3 regions of the Bacillus sp. NPDC094064 genome follow, and region 2 is predicted to be linked to each of the others. Evidence: riboswitches for the same ligand, from Rfam matches in the RefSeq annotation. Region 2 holds a riboswitch; each other region holds the start of a gene.
What was found. Region 2 has a riboswitch for S-adenosylmethionine ahead of ACQKNI_RS16680 (sugar ABC transporter substrate-binding protein). Riboswitches for the same ligand answer to the same signal wherever they lie in the genome.
Positions count from the first base shown of each region.

Region 1: it holds a riboswitch for S-adenosylmethionine, as region 2 does, so the genes downstream of both, metK (methionine adenosyltransferase) here and ACQKNI_RS16680 (sugar ABC transporter substrate-binding protein) in region 2, are expected to answer to the same signal.
Region 3: it holds a riboswitch for S-adenosylmethionine, as region 2 does, so the genes downstream of both, ACQKNI_RS24865 (MetQ/NlpA family ABC transporter substrate-binding protein) here and ACQKNI_RS16680 (sugar ABC transporter substrate-binding protein) in region 2, are expected to answer to the same signal.

Region 1 is NZ_JBNNUI010000004.1:293,122-300,039, reverse strand. It holds gene ACQKNI_RS12095 (Nif3-like dinuclear metal center hexameric protein) at 1-138, opposite strand, end outside; gene ACQKNI_RS12090 (iron-sulfur cluster biosynthesis family protein) at 256-579, shown strand; gene ACQKNI_RS12085 (DMT family transporter) at 755-1,660, shown strand; gene ACQKNI_RS12080 (hypothetical protein) at 1,689-1,910, opposite strand; gene ACQKNI_RS12075 (ATP synthase subunit I) at 2,190-2,573, shown strand; gene pckA (phosphoenolpyruvate carboxykinase (ATP)) at 3,149-4,735, opposite strand; SAM riboswitch class I at 4,976-5,097, shown strand; gene metK (methionine adenosyltransferase) at 5,267-6,466, shown strand; gene ACQKNI_RS12060 (hypothetical protein) at 6,508-6,687, opposite strand; gene ACQKNI_RS12055 (hypothetical protein) at 6,694-6,873, opposite strand.
Region 2 is NZ_JBNNUI010000007.1:21,161-28,078, reverse strand. It holds gene ACQKNI_RS16690 (SDR family oxidoreductase) at 1-736, opposite strand, end outside; gene ACQKNI_RS16685 (NCS2 family permease) at 958-2,259, shown strand; SAM riboswitch class I at 2,349-2,454, shown strand; gene ACQKNI_RS16680 (sugar ABC transporter substrate-binding protein) at 2,543-3,655, shown strand; gene ACQKNI_RS16675 (sugar ABC transporter ATP-binding protein) at 3,652-5,139, shown strand; gene ACQKNI_RS16670 (ABC transporter permease) at 5,123-6,118, shown strand; gene ACQKNI_RS16665 (hypothetical protein) at 6,225-6,428, opposite strand; gene ACQKNI_RS16660 (patatin-like phospholipase family protein) at 6,498-6,918, opposite strand, start outside.
Region 3 is NZ_JBNNUI010000015.1:61,657-68,574, forward strand. It holds gene ACQKNI_RS24850 (MFS transporter) at 1-212, opposite strand, end outside; gene ACQKNI_RS24855 (FAD-binding oxidoreductase) at 209-1,645, opposite strand; gene ACQKNI_RS24860 (NAD(P)-dependent alcohol dehydrogenase) at 1,877-2,785, shown strand; SAM riboswitch class I at 2,866-2,980, shown strand; gene ACQKNI_RS24865 (MetQ/NlpA family ABC transporter substrate-binding protein) at 3,065-3,877, shown strand; gene ACQKNI_RS24870 (methionine ABC transporter ATP-binding protein) at 3,890-4,930, shown strand; gene ACQKNI_RS24875 (methionine ABC transporter permease) at 4,905-5,573, shown strand; gene ACQKNI_RS24880 (SDR family oxidoreductase) at 5,612-6,388, opposite strand; gene ACQKNI_RS24885 (hypothetical protein) at 6,860-6,918, shown strand, end outside.

The DNA.
Region 1 (6,918 bases), on a different contig from region 2:
TTCAAAAAATTGTTGCCATGGAAATTTGATAGGATCATATACAGCCGGGATAAATCGACTAAAGGCAGTGTCTTTTCCGTATTTTTCGATTTGGAATAAATGATTGAGTGATTGTTCTATCATTTTTAATGATGGCATTGTGATGCCTCCTTTACCATTGTTATTGTATCATTAGTCTTAATTTTCTGTATATAAAATTCAAGAAAAATAGTGGTACAATATATGAATGATACGAGAGAGGATGAACATTAACATATGTACGTTACTGTAACAGAAGCAGCATATAAAAAGATTATGGACACGATTCCGAACGAAGCGAAATATATAAAGTTATTTTACGATAATGAAGGTTGCGGTTGTGTTATGAGCGGAATTATCGATTTAGTAGCTGTAGCAGAAAAAGATGAGCGTGATGTAGATATTGAATCAAGCCTACTTAGCTTTATCGCAGATCGTACAAAGCTTGTATTTATGGATGATAAGTTAACGGTCGATTGGCATGAAGGTGGAGGAACTTTTCAGTTGAAAAGCCCGAGCCAGTTTTATAATCCAAATATGAAGTTACATGTTCGAGTGTAGGAAAGGAAAGGTGGTTCCAAAATGTGTTTTGGAACCACCTTTTTTTGTTGATAAGTCGATATAATTTCATGTGCCAAAGCAAGGGCCTCCATACAATTACGAGGATTTTTTTCACATAATGAAATGTACATATGATTGAATTTTCTGTATAATTTTATTTGCGGAGGGGATACGCATGAGAAGATGGGGAATTGAGTTGTTAATTTTAAGTGTCGTTATTATTTGGGGTATTAACTATACGATTGCAAAATACGGACTTTTAGAATTTACCGCAATTGAGTTTACCGCGCTTCGAATGATGGCTGCGGCACCACTACTGTTATTACTTACATTCTTTATTGAAAAGTCGCTTTACATGGAGCGAAAGGATATACCTAGATTAATCATTGTTAGCGTTGTAGGGATTGTACTGTATCAAACGCTATTTATGGAAACTGTCCAATATACATCCGCTACAAATGCCTCTTTACTCATTTCTATTTCACCAATTTTCACAACTGTATTTGCGATTTTCTTGAAACAAGAAAAGTTTTCTTCTCGAAAGTTCATCGGTTCTATCATTGCCTTTACTGGTGCTGCATTAGTTTTAGTAGCGGGGCATTCACTTGCTAGTTCTTTTTACGGAAATGGAATTGGACTTATTACATCGATCTGTTGGGGACTTTATCCTGTTTTAGCAGGGCCATTAATTAAAAAGTATTCCGCACTACGTGTTACAGCATGGTCGGCATTAGTTGGAGCGATTCCGCTTTTATTGTTAAGTGGTCCACATATATTTGTTATGCCATTTCACATTACACACGGAATGACACTATTTGCCTTACTATATTCTATTTTCTTTGTAACAGTATTCGGCTTAGTGATGTGGTATGTTGGTATCCAAAAAATTGGAGCATCACATACGATGGTATATATGTATATTACACCGCTTGTAGCGGTTTTATTTGCAGCTGTATGGGCAAAGGAATATGTATCGTTACAACAAATAATCGGCGGGATGATTATTTTCTTCGGTTTATGGTTTGTGAAATCAGAGAAAGTAAAAGTGCATTCTACTGCGGGGGAGCCTATATCAAAATAGGAAAACAGATCACCTGTGATCTGCTTTCCTATTTTTTTATTTTTGGTAAGAAGATGAGAAATAAGATCGCAGTAATAAGTGGAATTAAGTTTAAAAATGGAATACGGAAGAGTGTAATAAGAATAATACCTGGAAGAAGAACACCGAGGACAGCATAGAAAATACTATGATTTTTCGTGTACCAATACAATGAAAGTCCAATAAGTGCAGGGACAACGAGATGAATGAGAGCCATTAAAAAATAAATCATTAGACGCCCCCTTTATTTGTGTACTCATTACATCATATCCATATGTTCATAGATTGATATCACTTTTTTCATAAATGGACGAAAAATGTTTGGAAAAACGTCACAAATTATGAGAATATGACGTTTGAAATCTTGTATAATATTATTTTCTAAAAACATTCAAACAACATAAACATTGTGTTTATGTTGTTTTTAATTTGAGTGAAATGGATTTCAGTAGTATGAACTGGAAAGGAATGTGTTGTTGGATAGATAAAAACTAATGAAGAGGAGTACAGCATGATTAGTATGTCATTAAGGTCGTTTAAAATTCAATCGTATTATTTATTAGGTATTTTGTTGCTAGGATGGATGTTAACACCATTTTCAGCGCATTTTTTAGGTGCTGGAATTGGACTTGTTGTAAGTATGTATTGTGTTTGGCTTTTAGGAAGACGGATTGAGAAGCTTGGAGATAGCATTGTAAAGAAGACGAAAGCACCGACGCTCGGTATGTTTAATCGTTTTGCCGCTGCCATTTTGGGTGCTATTATTATGTACGAAATTGAGCATCATATGGTTATGTGGGCATTTGCAGTAGGGATTATGGGCGGTTATTTCTTAATCGTTATTAATTTAGGCTACTATAGCATGAAAGATGAGAAAGAATTAACGAAAAGATGAAGAAAAAGCTAAAAAGCTAAAAAGCTTTTTTAGATGGAATAGAGGATCCAGCGAGGGATAGAAGCGGTCAGAGCCTATTTTAGCCCCATGCGGAGTAAAACCAGAAGGATGTAGTGAGTAGAAATATAATTTATATGTTTGAAGCCATGTTTTGCATGTGTGAAAATCTGAGTATATGAACTGAAAGTTGGTTTAAGTTGGAATAGAGGATCCAGCGAGGGATAGAAGCGGTCAGAGCCTATTTTAGCCCTATGCGGAGTAAAACCAGAAGGATGTAGTGAGTAGAAATATAATTTATATGTTCGAAGCTATGTTTTGCATGTGTGAAAATCTAAGTGTATAAATTGAAAGTTGGTTTAAGTTGGAATAGAGGATCTAGCGGTGGATGAAAGCAGTCAGAGCCTTTTATGAAACATATAAAGAAAGAAGCTTACGTTTTCACGTAAGCTTCTTTTTTATGTAAGTGTGTGTAACCGTTAAGCCGCATTGGGTTTTGTCGGTGAGTACGCGAAACTTTACGGTTACACAGCACTTATTCATATGAGTAAAGGGTTATTTCAACAGAAAATTTGTAATTAAGCGATTGGACCGCCTAAGTTAATAATGTCTTCAGAAACGCTTTCGAACTTTTTGAAGTTCTCTTTGAATTCATTTGCAAGTTCAAGTGCTTTTACTTTGTAAGCATCTTTATCAGCCCATGTTTGTTCAGGCATTAACACTTCGTCAGGTACACCTGGTACGTGAAGTGGAACTTCAAGACCGAAGATGTCGTGTTTTGCTGTTTCAGCTTTTGCAAGTTCACCGCTTAGTGCTGCTTGAATCATTGCACGAGTGTAACCTAAGTTCATACGCTTACCAACGCCGTATTCGCCACCAGTCCAGCCAGTGTTTACTAAGAATACTTTCGCATCGTGTTTCTCGATTTTTTCACCAAGCATTTCAGCATAGCGAGATGCATCAAGTGGTAAGAATGGTGAACCGAAGCAAGTTGAGAATGTAGCTTGCGGAGATGTAACGCCGCGCTCTGTTCCCGCTAATTTACTAGTGTAACCACTTAAGAAATGGTACATAGCTTGTTCTTTTGATAACTTACTGATTGGAGGCAATACGCCAGATGCATCAGCAGTTAAGAAAATAATTGTATTCGGATGTCCAGCAACACTTGGCAGTACGATATTGTCAATCGCATGCATAGGGTATGCAGCACGTGTATTTTCTGTTAAAGTAGTATCGTTATAGTCAGCGACACGTGTTTGGTCATTAATGACAACGTTTTCTAAAACTGAACCGAATTTGATTGCATCGAAGATTTGTGGTTCTTTCTCATGAGAAAGGTTTACACATTTCGCATAGCAACCGCCTTCAATATTGAATACGCCGTTATCAGACCAGCCATGCTCATCATCACCGATTAATTTACGGTTTGGATCAGCAGATAATGTTGTTTTACCTGTTCCAGATAAACCGAAGAATAGTGCTACGTCGCCTTCTTCGCCTACGTTTGCAGAGCAATGCATAGAAAGAATATCTTGTTCAGGTAGTAAGAAGTTCATAATAGAGAAGATTGATTTTTTCATTTCTCCAGCGTACTCTGTGCCACCGATCAGTACGATACGTTTTTCGAATGAAACCATAATGAACGCTTCAGAATTTGTGCCGTCAATTGCTGGATCTGCTTTGAAGTTCGGTGCAGAAACGATTGTAAATTCTGACTCGTGAGTTGTTAATTCTTCTTCAGTTGGACGAATAAATAATTGGTGTACGAACAAATTATGCCATGCGTATTCGTTAACAACTTGAATTGGTAGGCGATAGTTACGGTCAGCGCCAGCAAATCCTTTGAAGACGAATAACTCTTCTTTTTCTTTTAAGTATTCTAATACTTTTGTATATAATTTATTAAAATGTTCTTCAGAAATCGGTTGGTTTACTGCTCCCCAAGCAATTTTGTCAGCAACCGATGCTTCTTTCACAATAAATTTATCTTTAGGAGAACGTCCTGTGTATTTTCCTGTTGAAGCAGAAACTGCACCAGTAGAAGTTAATTTCCCTTCATTTCGCATTAATACTTTTTCCACTAATTGCGGAACACTTAATTGAATCTGTGCATTGCTTCCGTTCAATAATTCATGTAAACCAATTTGGACATTCACAGTACTCATATTTATATACCATCCTTTTCATTTTCATTTTCATCTAATGAAATATTTCTCGTAATCCCCACCAAGAGTATAACACAATTATATAAATAATGTATACTATTTATTTATTTTTGTTTGTGTGAATGTATGATTTCCTTATTAATATTTCATTCTATACGTATTGAGAAAAACTTTCGGGAAAATGTGAATATTAATTGACAAATGAATATCATTTCTTTAGTATAGGTTGGGACGGATACTCTCTTATCCCGAGCTGGCGGAGGGACAGGCCCGATGAAGCCCAGCAACCTCATCTGTATTGGTAAATACAGGTGAATAGGTGCTAAAACCTGTGCGAGGCTACAGGTCTCGAACGATAAGAGCGAAGGGCAAAAAGCAGTATGCAAGTAGCAAATTAAACCTTTCCTCTATGTAAAGTGGGAAAGGTTTTTCTGTATGCTTGTGTGGGAGAATAAATGTATGTCGCAGTTTGTGGCAAATTAAGGATGAGTTCCGTACAATATATACAATTACTGTAGGGAGGTTTACCACATGACAAAAAAACGTCATCTGTTCACATCTGAGTCTGTAACTGAAGGACATCCAGATAAAATTTGTGACCAAATTTCTGATTCAATTTTAGATGCGATCTTATCAAAAGACGCAAATGCACGTGTGGCTTGTGAAACAACTGTAACAACTGGTTTAGTATTGGTAGCGGGGGAAATTACGACTTCTACTTATGTAGACATTCCGAAAATCGTTCGTGAAACAATTCAAGGCATTGGTTACACACGCGCAAAATACGGATTCGATGCAGAAACTTGTGCAGTTTTAACATCTATCGATGAGCAATCTGCTGACATCGCTATGGGTGTTGACCAAGCGCTAGAAGCACGCGAAGGTCTAATGACTGACGCTGAGATTGAGGCAATTGGTGCAGGAGACCAAGGTTTAATGTTTGGTTTTGCATGTAATGAAACACAAGAATTAATGCCACTTCCAATCTCGCTTGCTCACAAATTAGCTCGCCGTTTAACTGAAGTACGTAAAGATGACACATTATCATACTTACGTCCGGATGGAAAAACGCAAGTTACAGTTGAGTATGATGAAAATGGTAAACCTGTACGTGTGGATACAATTGTAATTTCTACACAGCATCACCCAGATGTTACATGGGAAGAAATCGATCGTGACTTAAAAGAGCACGTAATTAAAGCTGTAGTTCCAGCAGAATTAATGGATGGAGAAACGAAATTCTTCATTAATCCAACTGGCCGCTTCGTAATTGGTGGACCACAAGGTGATGCTGGTTTAACAGGACGTAAAATCATCGTTGATACTTACGGTGGATACGCTCGCCACGGTGGCGGTGCATTCTCTGGTAAAGATGCAACGAAAGTTGACCGTTCAGCAGCATATGCAGCTCGTTATGTTGCGAAAAACATCGTAGCAGCTGGTCTTGCTGAAAAAGCAGAAGTACAACTTGCATACGCAATTGGCGTAGCACAACCGGTATCAATTTCAGTTGATACATTTGGCACTGGTAAAGTATCTGAAGACGTACTAGTAGAACTAGTTCGTAACAACTTCGATCTTCGCCCAGCTGGTATTATTAAAATGCTAGACTTACGTCGCCCAATTTACAAACAAACAGCAGCTTACGGCCACTTTGGACGTACTGATGTAGATCTTTCATGGGAACGTACAGACAAAGCTGCAGCTTTAAAAGAGCAAGCTGGTCTATAATATATGAAAAAAAGCTTTGCGCGGTGAGCGCAAAGCTTTTTTTATTTTGTTTTACTTATTATTTGGATACATGAATTACAATATGTTTTTCCTTCTAGCTCAATATACTTTTTCATATTTGTCAGTCCGCTTGTCGGAAATGGCATATAAATCCATGCTTTTTCATGCGTTTGTATTTCTTTTTCGCATGATTTACAAAGGATCGGTTTCTTCTGGAACATATGTAATCAACCTTTCATTTGACGTGCTTTACCCGCGCAAAATGCACTGCTTAGTAAAAATAACGTTGCAAATATAATGCTCACTAATGTAGCGTATGGAATTGCTCCTTTTAGAGAAAAGCCAACAGTAATGGAAGCGACGAATAAGAGGATGAATGTTGTTGTTAATTTTTTATAAAGTTCCATAATAGGTAGACCTCCGTATTTAGAAATAGAACGCTTAAAAATAAA
Region 2 (6,918 bases):
TACTCCCAAACTGTGATACTTTCTTCTCATCAAAACTTGATGGGATAAGTGGCGTCCAAATCGGCCCTGGTGCAACACCATTTACACGAATCCCTTTTTGCACTAACGACTGAGAGAGTGATCTTGTAAAAGCTACAATCGCTCCTTTCGTTGCAGAATAATCAATTAACGTTTCATTTCCTTCGTACGCAACAATAGAGGCTGTGTTTATAATGACATCCCCTTGTTTGAAGTGAGAAAGTGCTGCTTTCGTAACATGAAAATAAGAAAAAATATTAATGCGAAACGTTTTTTCTAGCTGTTCCGCTGTAATATACTCTAACCCTTGCTGCGGATATTGCTGCGCGACATTATTTACTAAAATATTCAAACCGCCTAGCTGCCGGACGGTCTCTTCCACAATATGTTTACACTGTTGTTCATTACTTAAATCACCTGGCAACAATACACACTTTACGCCTTCTTTTTCAACACGTTGTTTCGTCTCATTTGCATCTTCTTCCTCATCTAAATAAGCAATCGCAATATTTGCTCCCTCTTTTGCAAAAGCGATAGACACAGCTCGTCCAATCCCGCTATCTCCCCCTGTAATTAATACATTCTTTCCTTTTAACTTGTCGCTACCTTTATAATTCGGATCTTCAAACTGCGGAAGTGGATTCATGAATGATTCAATACCAGGCTGTTTATTTTGATGTTGCGCAGGCATTGTTACAAAGTTTTTTTGCTGCGGCATACTTTCAATCAGCTCCTTTTCCTTATCATGTGCACAATAACAAAAACTACTTACACATAAAAAACGTAATTTACACGTAGTTCTACGATTAATATTCGAATTTACGACACAAAATATGAGTTATCATAAACTTTTTATGCAAAACTATTGCAAAACGCACAAAAAACGAATATTATATATAACTGTTGTGAAAATTATTCGTAAACAGAAAGGATGTTTATATGTTTAACCTTTCAAAACATAAAACTTCTATTAAAACTGAAATTATGGCGGGTATTATTACCTTCTTAACAATGGCATATATTATTGTCGTAAACCCTGTCATCCTTGGTGATGCAGGTGTCCCATTTGAACAAGCATTTACAGCAACAATTATCGCTGCTGTTGTCGGAACATTATTTATGGCGATCTTTACAAACTTACCAATCGCAATTGCACCAGGTATGGGATTAAATGCTTACTTCTCTTACTCTGTTGTAAAAGCTCATGAAGGCATGACTTTCGCAATTGCATTCTCTGCTGTATTCGTAGCTGGTATGATTTTAATTTTGTTATCATTCACATCATTCCGTACAAAATTAATGGAAGTAATTCCTGAAAACTTAAAACATGCACTTACTGCTGGTATCGGTCTTTTTATCGCTTTTATCGGTTTACGCTTAACAGGAATTGTAACAAAACATGAATCTAACTTAGTTGGACTTGGTGATCTTCATTCCCCTCCTGTTTTACTAGCATTAGCTGGACTTGGAATTACAATTATCCTTATGTCTTTAAATATAAACGGGGCACTATTTATCGGAATGTTATTAACTGGTATGATTGCTTACTTCACAGGTCAATTAACATTTTCAAATGGCGTTACATCAATGCCTGGATTACCAGAAGGAATTATCGTTGCAAATCCAATTACTGCTGTATCTGATGTAATTAATTACGGATTATACGGTGTTGTGTTCTCCTTCTTCCTTGTTACATTATTCGATACAACAGGTACATTGCTTGGCGTTGCACAACAAGGCGGATTTATGAAAGATGGAAAACTTCCTAAATCAGGACGAGCACTTCTAGCTGATTCGTTCTCAGCAACAATTGGATCTATGTTCGGAACAACACCATCAACAGCTTACATTGAATCATCTGCTGGTGTTGCAGCTGGTGGGCGTACTGGTTTAACAACCGTTACAGTAGCTGTACTATTTGCAGTAGCAGCATTCTTCGGACCTTTAGTGAGCGCTGTTTCTGGTGTATCAGCTATTACAGCACCATCATTAATTATCGTTGGTAGTCTTATGATGGGTTCAGTTCGATATATCGATTGGGATACGTTCGATGAAGCATTCCCAGCATTCTTAGTAATTTTAAGCATGCCACTTACATCAAGTATCTCAACAGGGATTGCACTTGGATTTATTTCATACCCACTTATGAAAGTGGCAAAAGGACAATTCCGTGCTGTTCATCCACTTATATATTTATTTGGAATTTTGTTTGCTTATCAATTGGTATTCTTACCACATTAAAATCCCTCTTTGTGAGGGATTTTTTTATGAAAAATTATTTGACAACACGACAAAATTGTGGAATAATTCGAAATAGTTAAATATTCGATGTCTTATCAAGAGCAGGTGGAGGGATGAGCCCTACGAAGCCCGGCAACCGACCCATTTATGGGCACGGTGCTAATTCTTACAACACGTTGTGTTGAAAGATAAGAGTAATATGATAAGACGTCTTTTCTATATGAAAAGGCGTTTTTTATTTTCACTCCCTCCTCTCTCTTCTTAATTTAGGAGGGATTTTTTTATGAAAAAATTATGTTCCATCGTACTTATTTTTCTCTTATTTACATTGACAGCTTGTACAAATGAACAAGATGCTATCTCCTCACAAAAGCAACAAACTGTGAAAAAAGCGACTACAACAGTAGAAAACAACTTACCAACAGAAGTTCCAAGCCAAGTGAAGAAGCCATTAAAAATCGCATTAATCATGCAAATGTCCATCGGAACTTTTTCCTCTCAATATATTGAGGGTGTCAAAAAACAAGTCGAGCTATTTGGCGGCAGTGTACAAGTCTACAATTCTGATAACGATTTAGCAAAAATGGCTGCAAATTTAGATACTGCTATTAATTCAAAAGTGGATGGAATTTTAATTGATCACGGCCGCTCTGAAGCACTAAAACCGGGAGTAGAAAAAGCTTTGCAGGCGAACATTCCCGTAGTGGCATTTGATAACGACCTACGCCTGCCTGGTGTAACGATTATTGATCAAGATGACTATAGCCTTGCATGGAAATCCTTAAAAACATTAGCAGAAGATTTGAATGGACAAGGAAATATCGCAGTCGTATGGGTTGGCGGATTTGCTCCAATGGAACGTCGCAATGTTATCATTGATGCTTTTTATAAACGTTATCCAAATATAAAAGAAGTTGCACGATTCGGTACTGCTAGTAATAACACACCGCTTGATACACAAACACAAGTAGAAGCCTTACTAAAAAAATATCCGAAAAAAGGAGATTTACAAGCAATTTTTGCTTCGTGGGATGAGTTTGCTAAAGGGGCTGTTAAAGCACTTGAACAAGCCGGTCGTACAGATATAAAAGTATACAGCATTGACTTAAGTAATGAAGATTTACAACTCATACAAAAAGAAAACTCTCCTTGGACAGCTACTGCTGCAACTGATCCAGCTGAAGTAGGTAAAGTTCAAGTGCGATTTTTATACAAAAAAATTGCTGGTGAACAAACGCCAGATATTTATTCACTAGAACCTTATTTAGTAAAGAAAAATAGTTTACCAAAAGAAAATATAACGATGGATCAGTTATCAAAATATATAAACGGTTGGGGAGACTCAAAAGATGCATATTCTCCTTGGATGAAAAAATTAGAGAAGGAGAAAAAGTGATGACATTCTCTCTTCAAAACATTACACATTCTTATCATGTTGCCACACCTGTTCTAGAAGATGTTTCTATTCATATTCGAAAAGGAAAAGTGCACGCTTTACTAGGAATGAACGGTGCAGGAAAAAGCACTTTACTAAAAATAGCAACTGGTGAATTTCAACCAGTTGCTGGCAATATAAAAATTGATAATCAGTCTGTTTCCTTTACTTCACCACGCGATGCAAAACAGCACGGTATTTCTTTCGTAACACAAGAAGTAGATCACGGACTTATTCCCGGATTATCTGTATTAGAAAATGTACTTATCGATCATTTAGCAATGCAAAATAAAGTACTATTTTCAAAGTCAAAATTAGTCGCACTCGCTAAACAACACTTGCAAACTGTACAGGTAAATTTAAATGTTTCAGAAGATGTTTCAAACTGCTCATTACATGAAAAACAATTACTTCTTATCGCAAGGGCTTTATCTAACAATACAAATTATCTTTTATTAGACGAGCCCACTTCTTCTCTTGGGCCAAAAGAAGTTGAAACCTTTGGAAAGCTCTTAAAAGATTTAACATCAAAAGGTATTGGCATTATCTTAATTTCTCATCGTTTATCCGAGATTCGAAATTTCGCGGATGATGTAACTGTATTACATAATGGGAAGGTTTCCCTTTCTGAAGCCATTACAAAGATTACAGATCAGCAAATTGTGGAAGCAATGACTGGCAAACAACTTACACTACCTATTAATACAGCGCCAAAATGCGGGAGCGAAGAATTATTTAAAGTACAAGAGCTTCAATTACGCGAAGATCATTCTCCCCTTTCTCTTACAATACGAAAAGGAGAAACTGTTGTGATATACGGATTAATTGGAAGTGGAAAAACAACACTTGCCGAAACTTTATTTGGTGCTCGTCATACTTATCGCGCAAAAATAGATGGTCAAACAATAACAATTAAAACACCACGAGATGCGATTAAAGCGAAAATCGCACTTGTACCAGAAGAAAGAAGAAAACAAGGTGTATTTCTTTCGGAAGATATAATAAGTCACACTAATTTACACCAATCAGGATGGCGACGAAAACAAAACGAATTAAATAATGCTACTACAGCAATTGATTCTTTCAGTATTTCACCAAATGACCCAAAAGCTTTTATTCACTCACTTAGCGGTGGAAATCAACAAAAAGTCTCAATTGCAAAGTGGGATGGATTCAAACCTAATCTATTTCTTTTGGACGAGCCAACTAAAGGTGTAGACATAGCTGCGAAACAAGACATTTTTCGATTCATTCGCAACATTACAGAAAACGGAAGCTCTGTAATTTATTTCACAGGAGAACAAGATGAAGCGCTACATATCGCCGATCGTATTCTTATACTGGCAAATGGAGAGTTTGTAGGTGAATACTTGCCAAACGATCTATCGCCTGAACAACTTTTACATTTATCTGAAGGGAGCTATTCCATTGAATCTCGCTCATAAAACTAAAACTAAGAAACTATATTTACCTACTCATCTTTTTTATCAATTTAGTACAATTGCTATCATTATAGGTGTTACAATTTTTTTCTCTATCGTCAATGATTCTTTTTTTACATACAACAATATTAGTGATATTTTACGTTCTATTTCTATCGTAACGTTACTTGCGATCGGTGTTACCTTTACATTGATTGTAGACGGGTTTGATTTATCAGTCGGCTCTACTGCTAGTTTAGCAACAATTGCCGCTGCTTCCTGTCTCGTTTTATATCGACAAGAACTATTAGTCACACTACTTGTTCCTATTCTTTGCGGACTATTAGTTGGATTATTAAATGCACTACTCGTTATCCGAATTAAACTACCAGATTTACTAGCCACATTAAGTATCATGTACATCGTTAATGGACTACACTTAACATTTTCAAAAGGATCTTCAATTTATGAAGGAATGTCGGGTGCCACAGGACATTTTATTCCATCCTTTTTATTTATCGGTCAAGGTTCCGTTTTAGGAATTCCAGTCCCTGTCATTATCATGCTTATCGTCGTTTTAATTGCACATCTATTTTTAGAAAAAACAACGTACGGTCGTTTCTTTTATATGACAGGTGGGAATCGAGAAGCTGCTAGACTAGCCGGTATCCCTACTGATCGTTACCGTGTATATGCTTATATGATTAGTGGTTTACTTGCATCCATTGGTGGTATTATTCTATGTAGCCGCGTTGGAACAGGGCAAGTTTCAGCTGGTGCCCCATTATTAATGGATGCAGTTGCAGCTTCCTATATCGGTTATGCAATGTTCGGTGCCAAGAAACCAAATATAGTCGGAACATTTCTCGGCTCCGTATTAATTGGAATTATATTAAATGGCCTCACAATGATGAACGTTCCTTATTATGCACAAGATATCATCAAAGGCAGCATTTTAATTACAGCTTTAGCCTTTTCATTTATTAAAAAGAAGCGTAAATAAAAGAGTAGAGCATCGAATTCCGATGCTCTACTTTCCTTTTGCAACAATCACACGAAAGTCTCCACTATTCCTAAACTATGAAAAAGATAACAGAAGTTACAAATTATTAATATTTCTCATTCACCTGTAATTCTTTACTATACTTTTGAATAAAAATTGATGAAATAACCATTATCATCCCTACACTACAACCAATAAGCTGATCTAATAGTATTTCATCATGAATGAACCAACGCAGTAAAAATACGCTACTAAAAATAAACATCATAGTAAACCCAGTATGTCTAAGCCCTTTATATACATTTTCCATATGTATCACCTCTCCACATACCTTTATCCATATTATACCATAAACAAAAAAACCTCTATATAGAGGTTTTTAGCTTTGCAAAAACGCCTGTAAATCCGCAAATTGTCTCTTTGCATCTTCATAGCCTTGTTCATATAAACTTTGTAATTTCGCCTTATCTTTTTCCATACGATCTACTTGAAGCGGCAATTCTGGTCGGATGACAAATAAATTACCATCTTGCTCTTCTTTTTCAATGTAGTGAAGTGTTTCATTATACACTTCATAACGATTTAACATCGTGTTAACAAGGTTCGGATATTTTTTATAAGCTTTCGCTGCCACCCATCCGAACTTTGATTTTTTCTTCGCGTAACCATGATTTCTCGTTAAAATAACGACTGACTTTTTAAATCCATCTTCCTGTGCTTTACGAACTGGGATCGGATCAGAAATCCCGCCATCTAACAATTGTTTACCACGGTAATTTACTACTGGTGCAATGAAAGGC
Region 3 (6,918 bases), on a different contig from region 2:
ATGATTAATAATTTTCTATCGCCTACTCTATCAGACACCTTTCCTACTAACGGATATACAAGCGCTGCAGTTAAAGCAAATAAGCCATAAGCCCATCCAAACTGTGAGAAGCTGTTCCCGACATTCCGAAGCAATAGAATGTAAAAAGGAAATACCATACTTCCTGCCATCATAATGATACTTTGTGAGGCTACAAATCTTCTATATGTCATTTCTTATACTCCCTATAAAATAAATTCATAAATCTCTCTTCTGGATCTACGTCCTTCTTCTTCTGAAGGAATTCTTCTATACGAGGATATGCCCTCCTTAACTGCTCTTTCGTTGGATAAGAATAATACGGCAAATAATAACTACCGTTATGCTTTAATGTAACATCAATCATTTTTCGAATGACACCCTCTGTTTTCTTTATTTCATCTTCAGAGCGCCCTTGATTAATTAAAAGAACTAACGCAAACATATCATCTTTCGCATAGGATAAAACTGCATTTTCATTCTTTTCCACGTAACGGATCGTGATATTGAGTAAATTCAGTTCCTCTTCACTTAATACGGTACGTAAATCATCTATATATTCCGTGAAGGAGCCTATAGGAACAAAGTATTCTTGTAACACTTCTGTAAGGTTCGGATTTTCATATTCCATAAAAGCACTATCTGATCTCATCACATTATTCCGCGTCTCAAACTGTCCATCTGTACGCTCAAAATAACTTCTTTGTATATCCCAAAATGTATTCTTTCCCCAATCACTATAACGTGATAATCCAAGCAAAAATTTCGGTGCTGCTATAATATTTTCTTCTTTTAATTTACTGTACTCTTCCAGCCTCTGTTGATTTTCTACCAATACATAATCTGTCACATACATTTCTCTTAAAAATGAATGTGGAGCGACAGAAATACGCGCTAAGTGCATACGAACATTTTCATCTTTTCTTACCTTCTCTTTGAAATACGTCGTATATTCTTTATAATCTATCATTCTCGTGTGCATTTCATATAATTCATCATCTGTTAAATTCAGCGTCACATCTAAAATGACACCAAATAGCCCATAACCACCGATGACATAGGGAAATAAATCCGCATTCTCTTCTCTACTTACATTACGTACAGTACCATCTGCCATTAATAGTCGAAATGATTCAACTGTATCAATCAATGCTTCATGACGAATATCACGTCCATGTACATTTACACTTAATGAACCACCAACCGTAAAAATATTTTGAGACTGCATCACCTGAACCGCAAGACCATATGGATTTATTTTCTTTTGAATATCATTCCATGTAACACCGCTTTGTACCCTAATCCTCTTTTTCTCCGGATCAAACTCTAATATTTCGTTATATCCTTTCATATCAAGCATCGTACCGTTCGGATAATACGTCTGTCCGCCTTGGCTATGTTGCATACCCGCAATGGAAATCTTCTCTCCTGAAACCTTTGCATCTTGCACTAATTTTATTAACGAATGTTCATCCGTAGCACTTTCAACACGTTTTATTTTTGTCGGAAGCAATTTACCTACATCACTCATAATAGGATGATCGAGTTGTTTTTTATACGTCTGTATAGACGCTGTTAACAACACCGTATACGCTATAATGACAACTACTATCTTTCTTTTTTTCAAATGGCACTCTCCTCTTCTAACATTCTTCCTCTTCATATTGTACCTATTTTCCTAAGAAGAAAGTATTAACAAAAAAGAGAGAGCCCACTTATTTCAGGTCCCTCCCTCATCAAGACTATCACTTTGCTGCTGGCAATTGTATTGGCTCAAACTTTATTCCTCTCATAACAACATGTTTCAAGAAATACTTAAATATGATGTAAAGAAAACAACTAATTTCAGGAGGTCATTATGAAAGCTATTATTTGCACAAAGTATGGACCACCTAATGTTCTCCAGCTTCAAAATATAGAAAAGCCTAAACCTAAAAAGAATGAAGTATTAGTTAAAATTCACGCAACAAGTGTAACGACTGGAGATTGTAGAATACGTGGCTTTAATAGCCCCCTCTTATTTTGGGTTCCTATGCGGATTATATTGGGTTTCAGAAAACCTAGAAAACCTATACTCGGCGTAGAATTATCCGGGGAAATCGAAGAAGTAGGAACGGATGTAACTCTATTTAAAAAAGGAGACCAAGTTTTTGCATTAACAGAGCTTAATGTTGGTGGTTATGCAGAATATACATGTGTACATGAAAGTGGATTAGTAGCATTAAAACCTACCAATGTGACGTATGAAGAAGCCGCAGTTATTCCCTTTGGCGGAACTTCGGCATTACACTTCCTAAGAAAGGCCCGTATAAAAAGAGGGCAAAAAGTGCTCATATACGGCGCATCTGGATCCGTAGGAACAGCTGCCGTACAACTTGCTAAATATTTCGGCGCAACCGTTACGGCTGTTTGTAGCAATTCAAATTTTGAACTAGTGCAATCTTTAGGGGCTGATAAAGTAATCGATTATACGAAAGAAGATTTTACGAAGCAGGGTGAATACTATGATATTATATTTGATGCTGTTGGAAAACATAAAAGATCCCTTGGAAAAAAAGCATTAACGCCTACTGGTGTATATGTATCTGTTAATGGCATGATGGCAAAGGTAAGTAAAGAAGATATGTTTCTACTAAAAAAACTAACTGAAACAGAAAATTTAAAGCCTGTTATTGATAGAACTTATCCGTTAGAAGACATTTCAGAGGCCCATATGTACGTAGAAACAGGGCGCAAAAAAGGAAACGTTTCGATTACCTTAAAATAAAATATATTCTGAAAATATTGTTGACAATTCTTTTTGTAAGATTTACTATTAGTACCATATTAAAAAACTACATACACATACTCTTATCAAGAGTGGCGGAGGGACTGGCCCGATGATGCCCGGCAACCGAGCTTATAACGTATAAGCTAAGGTGCTAATTCCTGCAAAACGAGTTTTCGTTTTGGAAGATAAGAGAGGAACCTATTTTGTCTATTCGGCACCTCTCTTATTTTGAGAGGTGCTTTTTATTTTGGAATGTATATTAAGGGGGAATTATAGATGAAGAAAGTATTACTAAGCATTGTAAGCGGAGCAGTACTATTATTAGGCGCATGTAGCGCCAGCTCAGATAAAGAAGTTAAGGCATTAGATGAGAAAAAGATTACTGTCGGTGTAACAGGCGGACCACATGAACAAATTTTTGAAAAGGTAAAAGAAGTTGCAGCAAAAGATGGTCTCGAAATTGATGTAAAAGTATTTAATGATTATGTAGCACCGAACGTATCTTTAGATGAAAAAAGCCTTGATGTAAATAGCTATCAAACGAAATCGTATTTAGATGTATTTAAAGCCGAACGCAACATGAAATTAACGGAAGTATTTTCAACAGTAACATTCCCTATGGGTGTATATTCTAAAAGCTTAAAAGATATAAAGGAATTAAAAGAGGGCGACGCAATTGCTGTACCAAACGATCCGACGAATGAACTTCGAGCTTTGAAACTGTTCGAAAAAGCAGGGGTTTTAAAGGTTGATCCAAAGGCTACAGAAAAGGCAACTGCGAAAGATGTAATTGAAAATCCAAAAAAATTAAAAATTGTTGAATTAGAGGCATCTCAATTACCAACACAACTAAGCGAAGTGAAAGCAGCTGCAATCAATACAAACTTTGCATTAGGTGCAAAATTAAGTCCAGCGAAAGACTCTATTTTCCGCGAGGGGAAAGATTCACCGTATGTGAACTGGGTCGTTGTTCGTACTGAAAATAAAGATGATGCTGTCGTAAACAAATTAAAGAAAGCTTATCAATCTAAAGAAGTAAAAGAATTTATCGAGAAAAAATTTGATGGTTCTGTTTTACCGTCTTGGTAGGAGCTGACTATAATGATCGAATTAAAAAATATTTCCAAAGTATTTTCAACAAAAAAAGGGAATGTCGAAGCTCTTAAATCAACTTCTCTTAAAGTGGCAAAAGGCGAAGTATTTGGAATCATCGGCTATAGCGGCGCTGGTAAAAGTACATTAATTCGCTGTGTAAATTTATTAGAAAAGCCAACGACAGGACATATCATTGTTAACAATCAAGACTTAACAACTTTATCGACAAAAGAACTAGCAAAAGCGAGACAAAAAATCGGGATGATTTTTCAAGGATTCAATTTACTTAAAACTGTTACCGTTTATGAAAATATCGCATTACCGTTACGCCTTGCTGGTATTCCAAAAGCGGAAATTGAAAAAAGAGTAGAAAAGTATTTACGCATTGTCGATCTTTTTAATCGAAAAGATGCATATCCAAGTGAGCTTTCTGGCGGTCAAAAACAGCGTGTTGCGATTGCTCGTGCACTCTCACATGAACCTGAAGTTTTATTAAGTGATGAAGCAACGAGCGCATTAGATCCAGAAACAACCGATTCTATCCTTGATTTGCTATTAAAGATTAACGAAGAAATTGGAATTACGATTTTACTCATTACACATGAAATGAATGTCATCCAGCGTATATGTGATCGCGTTGCCGTTATGGAACACGGATCTGTAGTCGAAAGCGGGACTGTGAAAGATATTTTCACAAACCCACAACATGTAACGACGAAGAAATTTGTAAACAGCGCATTTGCAGCAAAAATTCCAGAAGAAGTACAAAAAGAACTACAAACTACTGGTGAGATTGTAACTCTTTCTTTTATAGGAAATGCTTCAGGAGAGCCAGCATTAGCTGTCGCTACAAAACGTTTCCAAGTATATCCGAATATTTTGTCCGGTAATATTACACAGTTAAAACATGAGGCATATGGGAGACTTGTCGTTCATATGCAAGGGGAAGAAAACGAAGTACACCGTGCTTTATCATTTTTACAAGAGCAAGGGATCATCGTAGAAGGAGGTAGAACAGACTATGGGAAACAAGTCCTTTTTGGATGAATGGGGTAACGTAATATGGGAAGCAACCATTCAAACATTTCAAATGACATCTATTTCATTACTTATCTCTATTCTTATTGCACTGCCACTTGGTGTCACACTTGTTTTAACGAGACCTGGTGGACAGCATGAAAATAAAATCATCTATCCTATTCTTAATACAGTTATTAATGTCATTCGCTCTCTTCCATTTATCATTCTATTATTCTTTATTTTACCTTTCACAAAGTTTCTAATGGGAACATCCATTGGCGTAAAAGGTGTTATCGTACCGCTTGTCGTCTTCACAGCTCCTTATATTGCACGTTTAATGGAGACAGCTTTACTAGAAGTAGATCGCGGCGTCATTGAAGCTTATCAGGCGATGGGGGTTTCTACTATAAAAATCATTTGGCACGTTATGGTGAAAGAAGCCCGTCCATCTCTTGTACTTGGATTAACAATTGCAACAATCGGCTTAATTGGCGCGACAGCAATGGCTGGACTTGTAGGTGCTGGCGGGCTAGGGGACTTAGCATATCGCTTCGGACATTTACGCTACGAACCTGAAGTAATGTATGCAACCGTCTTTATTCTGATTATCCTCGTTCAAGGATTACAGTCTTTAGGGAATGGTGTTGCACGAAGATTGAAAAAAGATTAAAAAAAGAAGGTATCTCACCAGGGGGAGATACCTTCTTTTTATCTTTTAAATCCACCTTCTGAATGAATAACTTGTCCAGTAATCCACTCTGCTTCTTCGCTTACTAAAAACTTAATAAGCCTTGCTGCATCCTTTGGCTCACCAATTCTACCGAAAGGAAACATTGGTTTTAAACCTTGCTTTATCTCTTCAGTCATCCAGCCTGTATCGGTCGGACCTGGATTAATTGCATTCACTGTTATTCCTAAATAAGCTACCTCAGCTGACAACGAACTAGTAAGAGCGTCAATAGCTCCTTTCGTTGTTGCATACGCCAATTCTCCAACCATAGGACCTTGAAATTGCCCCGAAGTCATATTAACAATTCTACCACCAGATTTTTTATCAAATCCTCGGGCAAATTGACTACTGAGCAATGTGGTCGCACGAATATTTACCATGTAATGCTTATCGAGCTCTTCAGCAGTCAAATTAGAGAAGTCATTATTTGTAGAATACGCTGCATTATTAATTAATATATGAGGGTATCCTAGTTGTTCAGTAACTTTATTTATAAGCTCTTTCGGTGCATCATTCTGAGTTAAATCTAACTCCATACTTGATACTTTGACACCGTTTTTTAATAACTCTTCTTTTAATTGTATTTGTTCGTTTTGCTCAACGCCCCAAGGCATCTCTTTATCATACTCTGTCCAATACGTAAAAAAGATATCATATCCTGCCTCAGCTAATTCTTTACAAATCGCTGCTCCTATACCGTCTAAACGACTTACACCTGTAACAACTGCTACTTTATTTTTTAATTGGTTCATCATATACTCCTCCAAGTTTAAAGGACGCATATTTTATATAAGAGATATAAACTTTCCCCACATAGGCATCTGTCCTTACAAAAGGGATGTACAAGCCAAATATGCAGTCCTTGCATGATTTACAGATAGCTAAATAAACTCTCACTTATGAGAGAAAAATTCATCTATCTACTTTCGAATCATTACAAGTTCATCCACATATTGAGTCCTTATCCCCTCTCCATATATCTCCAACTTTTATTTTACCATCAAAAATTTAATATTTCAAAAAATAAAATAACCACTCCTATTTATGAAGTATCATGTACTATAAACCGTAGTTAATAACGCATTTGAATTTAAAGGGATATTACCATTACCTATTCGTTGTATAAGTGTAGGGAGAAAAAATGAAAAGGCAACACTAATTGATAACTATTATCACTAAGTGTTGGTTGATGATATAATTATCTAATCAAGTTTAAGGAGGCTAGTATGTTTAAATTTTTTATCAATGAAAATGTATGTCTCTTTTCTATTGTCCTATTTTCAAT